Regions from separate parts of the Rhizobium atlanticum genome, predicted to be linked through region 1. Evidence: predicted binding sites of a transcription regulator. Region 1 holds the regulator's gene; the other holds the start of a gene.
The links. Region 1 encodes HrcA, which represses chaperone genes, less so after heat shock. Its sites were predicted from a motif close to GTTAGCACTCNCNNNNNGNGAGTGCTAAC; they were not measured.
Positions count from the first base shown of each region.

Region 2: the regulator HrcA is predicted to act here: its motif matches at 1,368-1,396, upstream of groES (co-chaperone GroES).

Region 1 is NZ_JAQJCJ010000002.1:285,035-288,240, forward strand. It holds gene grpE (nucleotide exchange factor GrpE) at 1-503, opposite strand, end outside; gene hrcA (heat-inducible transcriptional repressor HrcA) at 614-1,702, opposite strand; gene rph (ribonuclease PH) at 1,828-2,547, shown strand; gene PH551_RS03835 (VOC family protein) at 2,544-2,969, shown strand; gene rdgB (RdgB/HAM1 family non-canonical purine NTP pyrophosphatase) at 2,970-3,206, shown strand, end outside.
Region 2 is NZ_JAQJCJ010000014.1:127,589-130,794, forward strand. It holds gene PH551_RS20950 (bifunctional riboflavin kinase/FAD synthetase) at 1-248, opposite strand, end outside; gene PH551_RS20955 (TIGR01459 family HAD-type hydrolase) at 263-1,111, opposite strand; gene groES (co-chaperone GroES) at 1,454-1,750, shown strand; gene groL (chaperonin GroEL) at 1,822-3,206, shown strand, end outside.

The DNA.
Region 1 (3,206 bases):
ACGGTGTTGTTCGGCACTTCGGAGTTCGGCACCTCGAACATGGCCTGATGGAAATTCGGATCGAATTTCTGGCCGACCGGCTCCAGCTTGCGAACGCCGTGTCGCTCCAACGCCGAGAGCATCGAGCGCTCGGTCATTTCCACACCTTCGATCAGCGTGGTGAGGCCGGCGTCGGCCGTGGCTTTGGCCTCGGGAGAGATGGCGTCCAGCGCCCGGCGCAAATTGTCCGAGACGGCGAGCATGTCGCGAGCGAAACCGGCGACGGAATAGGATTTTGCATCCTTCACCTCGCGCTCGGTGCGACGGCGCAGATTATCCATCTCGGCGGCAAGTCGCAGATAGCGGTCACGCAGCTCGGCATTCTCGGCCTTCAGAAGCTCGAGCGGATCCGGCTGCTTGGCCTCCTCCTGCTCGACAGTGGCAGTCTCGACGTTGACGGCAGCGTCGGCTGCGGCATCGGCCGCAGTTGCGTCAGGTCCGTTTTTCGTCGTTTCATCGGTCATGACGGTCTCCGGTTGGTATTTTCAGATGCGCCCGATATCGAGGTTTGGCCGGAAAAAATCAAGTCTGCGTGACGAAGAAGCGAAAATTCCGCGCTTCCTCAGTGATGATGTCAAAGCGGATTGCGCGACAGGCGGGAGACCAGCTGAGCGGTGTAATCCACCATCGGCACGATGCGGGAATAATTGAGCCGCGTCGGGCCGATGACGCCGACAGCGCCGACGATCCGGTCATCATCGTCGCGATAGGGCGCGACGATGAGCGACGAGCCGGACAGCGAGAAGAGCTTGTTTTCCGAACCGATGAAGATGCGCACGCCCGAACCGCTTTCGGCCAGGTTGAGAAGCTCGATCAGGCTGTCCTTTTTTTCGAGATCGTCGAACAGCATGCGAAGCCGGTCGAGATCTTCGGCGCCGGCAAGGCCCTCGAGCAGGTTGGCGCGGCCGCGGATGATCAGCTGGGCGGGCTTTCCCTCCTCCGGGCTGCCGGCCCAGACGGCGATGCCGCGCTCGACAAGATCGCGCGAGAGCGCATCGAGCTCGTGGCGGACATCATCCTTCAAACGGCTTAATTGTTTGCGCAGCTCCGGCAGCGTCTGGCCGGACATGTGCGCGTTGAGGAAATTCGCCGCCTCCGTCAACTGCGAGGAGGTGATGCCGGCAGGCAGTTCGATGATGCGGTTTTCCACCTGGTCGTGATCGCCGACGAGCACGGCGAGCGCCTTTGTCGGTTCAAGCCGGATGAACTCGACATGTTTCAGCACCGGATCGCTTTTCGAGGTGATGACGAGGCCGGCCCCGCGCGAGATGCCGGAAAGCATGCGGCTCGCCTCGTTCATCATCGATTCCACCGGATTGCCGCCGCTTTCGGCCCGCACTTGGCGGTCGATACTGGCGCGGTCCTCGGCGGAGAGATCGCCGATCTGCATGAAGGCATCGACGAAGAAGCGCAGCCCGATCTGGGTCGGCAGCCGGCCGGCGCTGACATGGGGGGAATAGATGAGACCGAGTTCCTCGAGATCGCTCATGACATTTCGCACCGACGCCGGCGAGAGTGACATCGGCAACAGGCGCGACAGATTGCGCGAGCCGAGCGGCTCGCCGCTTTCGAGATAACCCTCGACGATGCGGCGAAAAATTTCTCTGGAGCGCTCGTCCAGCGCAGCAACGGCATCCGAAACCGACGTCGACCTGATGCCCATGAACCTCTCGAACCCACGCTGATGATGCTCCCGAAAATATAGTCAAACTCGCACGCGTGGCAAAAGGGAATTTGCAAATGAGCGCCGCCAATCGTAGAAGCGGTCAGCAACTCCAGGAGATAAGAATGCGGCCTTCAGGCAGAAAAACCGACCAGATGCGCAAGGTCTCGTTCGAGCGCAATTTTTCCAAGCATGCGGAAGGCTCCTGCCTGGTGAAATTCGGCGATACGCATGTGCTTTGCACCGCAAGCCTCGAGGAAAAGACGCCGCCATGGCTGCGCAACACCGGCAAGGGCTGGGTCACGGCCGAATACGGCATGCTGCCGCGGGCGACCGGCGAGCGCATGAAACGCGAGGCCGCCGCCGGCAAGCAGGGCGGCCGCACGCAGGAAATCCAACGGCTGATCGGCCGGTCGCTGCGCGCCGTCGTCGATCTGCAGGCGCTCGGCGAAAAGCAGATCACGCTCGATTGCGACGTCATCCAGGCCGATGGCGGCACACGGACCGCCTCGATCACCGGCGGCTGGATCGCGCTTTACGATTGCCTGAAATGGATGGAAAGCCGCAACATGATCAAGGTCGACCGGGTCCTGAAGGATCATGTCGCCGCCATCTCCTGCGGCGTTTTCGCCAACCAGCCGGTGATCGACCTCGATTATCTCGAGGATTCCTCTGCCGAGACCGATGCGAACTTCGTCATGACCGGCGCCGGCGGCATCGTCGAAATCCAGGGCACGGCCGAAGGCACGCCGTTCAGCGAAGAGGAATTCAGCTCTCTGATGCGGCTTGCCAAGAACGGCATCAGCGAACTCGTCACCCTGCAGAAAGAGGCGATTGCGGGATGAATGCCATGCTGGAAGGCATGTTGGAAACGGCGCTTTATGCGCGCGATCTCGATCAGGCCGAGACGTTCTACGAGGGCGTTCTCGGGCTTGAAAAGATCTCCCGCGCCGGCAGCCGGCATGTCTTCTTCCGCTGTGGGCCAGGCGTTCTCCTCATCTTCAACCCCGAGGAAACGATAAAGCCGCCGGCAGCCGACGCGCTGCAGGTGCCGCCGCATGGCGCGACCGGCCAGGGCCATGCCTGTTTTCGTGTGTCCGGCCGCAATATCGATGCCATGGCCGAACGGCTGAAGGCGGCTGATGTCGCGATCGAATCCGAGGTGCACTGGCCAAATGGCGGCCGCTCGATCTATTTCCGCGACCCTGCCGGCAACAGCCTGGAATGCGCGGAGGCAAAAATCTGGGGCCTCGAACAGGATATCTGAATGCGCAAGCTCGAAACCAAAACAATCGTCGTCGCCAGCCACAATGCCGGCAAGATCCGCGAGATCCAGGAATTGATCGGGCCGCTTGGCTTCACCGCCAAATCCGCGGCCGAACTGAATTTCGTCGAACCTGACGAGACCGGCACGAGCTTCGAGGAGAATGCGACGATCAAGGCGGTGGCCTCGGCCAATGCCGCCGGCATGCCGGCGCTTTCGGATGATTCCGGGCTGGTGGTC
Region 2 (3,206 bases), on a different contig from region 1:
ATCCGGGCCTTGAGCGGCGCGGGTGTCAGCCGGAAGACCGGTGTCTGCGGCCGGAACACCGTGCGCGGATGCGGCTCGAAGGTCAGCACCAGGGCAGGAATACCGCGCGCCTTCGCTATTTCGAGCGCGCGGTTCAGCACCGATTGATGGCCGCGATGCACGCCGTCGAAATTGCCGATGGCAATGACCCCGCCCTTCAGATGGGCAGGCAAGGCTTCGCGGGTTTCATTGCGGTGGAAGACGGTCATCGGCTGGCTTCTCTTCATGCAAGGCGCGGCATCCACCACTTCGGCGCGGCCTTCTCCCGCTCGAGATAGGCGTTGAGGATCGCCTCGTCGGTCTCGCCGTTCAAGGTGTATTCCTTGGCATGGATCCCGCCGCTGATGTAGAGAAGATCCAGGCCGAAATTCAAGGCGCCGCGCACATCCGTCGGCATACCGTCGCCGATCGCCAGCACACGGTCGGTGGAAAAATCGCCGCGAAGCTCGCGGGCGGCCGAAAGCGTCGCCTCGTAAATCGGCCGGTGCGGCTTGCCGGCAATGCGGGTTTTACCGCCGAGCTGCTCGTAATAGGCAGCCATGGCGCCGGCACAGGGGATGATGCGATGGCCGCGTTCGACGACGAGGTCGGGATTGGCGCAGATCATCGGCACGTCGCGCGCCTGGAAATCGAGGAGCATGTCGGTGTAGTCCTCGGGCTTTTCGGTCTCGTCGTCGAAAAAGCCAGTGCAGACGAGCGATTGCGCTTCACCGGCCGGCCGGCGCTCGACGCCGATGCCTTCGAGAAGCGCCTTGTCGCGCTCGGGGCCGAGCAGAAAGACCTTCTTCGGCCCCTCGGAAATCAGCCCTCGGGTGACGTCCCCCGAAGTGACGATCCGGTCATAGGCGTCATCGGGAACGCCGATATGGCGCAGTTGCTCGACCACCTGCCAGGAAAGGCGCGGCGAATTGGTGATGAGGACGACGGCAAGGCCGCTCTCACGCGCGGATTGAAGGGCGGCGGCGGCCTTCGGAAACGGATCCACGCCGTTATGAACGACGCCCCAGACGTCGCAGAGCACCACGTCATAGCGATCCGTGATCTCCGAGAAGTTTCCTATCCGCCTGGCCATTCCAATTTCCCGATTTGCTTCAGTCACCGGTGACATTGCAAAGGCGCAAGGCGATGGCAAGGCATTTTCTTCACCTTGGCAGACAAGATCCTCGGCAACACCGGCGAGAGGGGACGGCAAGGCCTGGCAACGTTGCTATGCCAGACAAGATTTCGGCGGTAACCTCCGATAATTCGCCGCCTCTTCACAATTCCGGCACAAAAATTCGTGATTGCTCTCATTGACTCCTCTCGGAGCCATCCCTAAATGCTCGAGCGCTAGCACTCACCAGAGAGGAGTGCTAACACTTATCCATGCGGACCGCTCCGGTCCGCGAATGTCATTCGATCGAGGGATTAGACAATGGCAAGCACCAATTTCCGTCCGCTTCACGACCGCGTCGTCGTTCGTCGCGTCGAGTCCGAAGAGAAGACCAAGGGCGGCATCATCATTCCCGACACTGCCAAGGAAAAGCCGCAGGAAGGCGAAATCGTCGCCGTCGGCTCCGGCGCACGTGACGAGTCCGGCAAGGTCGTCGCTCTCGACGTCAAGGCTGGCGACCGCGTCCTGTTCGGCAAGTGGTCCGGCACTGAAGTCAAGATCAACGGCGAAGACCTTCTTATCATGAAGGAAGCCGACATCATGGGCATCATCGGCTGATCGGCCGATCCGCTTCCCGAAATGGCTGACGGGCTTGTTGCCCGAACAAATCGAATTCAGGAGACACAAACATGGCAGCTAAAGAAATCAAGTTTGGCCGCACCGCGCGCGAAAAGATGCTGCGCGGCGTCGACATTCTCGCCGACGCAGTGAAGGTCACGCTCGGCCCGAAGGGCCGTAACGTCATCATCGACAAGTCCTTCGGCGCTCCGCGCATCACCAAGGACGGCGTTTCCGTCGCCAAGGAAATCGAACTTGAAGACAAGTTCGAAAACATGGGCGCCCAGATGGTCCGCGAAGTCGCTTCGAAGACCAACGACATCGCCGGTGACGGCACCACGACTGCAACCGTTCTTGCCCAGGCGATCGTTCGCGAAGGCGCCAAGGCCGTTGCCGCAGGCATGAACCCGATGGACCTGAAGCGCGGCATCGATCTCGCCGTTGCCGAAGTCGTCAAGGATCTCCAGGCCAAGGCCAAGAAGATCAACACTTCGGAAGAAGTCGCCCAGGTCGGCACGATCTCCGCAAACGGCGAACGCCAGGTCGGTCTCGACATTGCCGAAGCCATGCAGAAGGTCGGCAACGAAGGCGTCATCACGGTTGAAGAAGCCAAGACCGCCGAAACCGAACTCGAAGTCGTCGAAGGCATGCAGTTCGACCGCGGCTATCTCAGCCCCTACTTCGTCACCAACCCGGAAAAGATGGTTGCCGACCTCGAAGACGTCTTCATTCTCCTCCACGAGAAGAAGCTCTCGAACCTGCAGTCGATGCTCCCGGTTCTCGAAGCCGTCGTCCAGACCGGCAAGCCGCTCCTCATCATCGCTGAAGACGTCGAAGGCGAAGCGCTTGCGACCCTCGTCGTCAACAAGCTGCGCGGTGGCCTCAAGATCGCTGCTGTCAAGGCGCCTGGCTTCGGCGACCGCCGCAAGGCCATGCTCGAAGACATCGCCATCCTGACCGGCGGCACCGTCATCTCCGAAGACCTCGGCATCAAGCTCGAAAGCGTCACGCTCGACATGCTCGGCCGCGCCAAGAAGGTTTCGATCTCCAAGGAAAACACCACGATCGTCGACGGTTCGGGCGCCAAGTCCGACATCGAAGGCCGCGTTGCCCAGATCAAGGCCCAGATCGAAGAAACCACCTCCGACTACGACCGCGAGAAGCTGCAGGAACGTCTTGCCAAGCTCGCTGGTGGCGTTGCGGTCATCCGCGTCGGTGGCTCGACCGAAGTCGAAGTCAAGGAAAAGAAGGACCGCATCGACGACGCCCTCAACGCGACGCGCGCTGCCGTTCAGGAAGGTATCGTACCGGGCGGCGGCGTTGCCCTGCTGCGTTCTTCCGTCAAGATCTCTGCCAAGGGCGTCAACGACGACCAGGAAGCCGGCATCAACATCGTTCGCCGCGCTCTGCAGGCTCCGGCCCGCCAGATCGCTGAAAACGCTGGTGACGAAGCTTC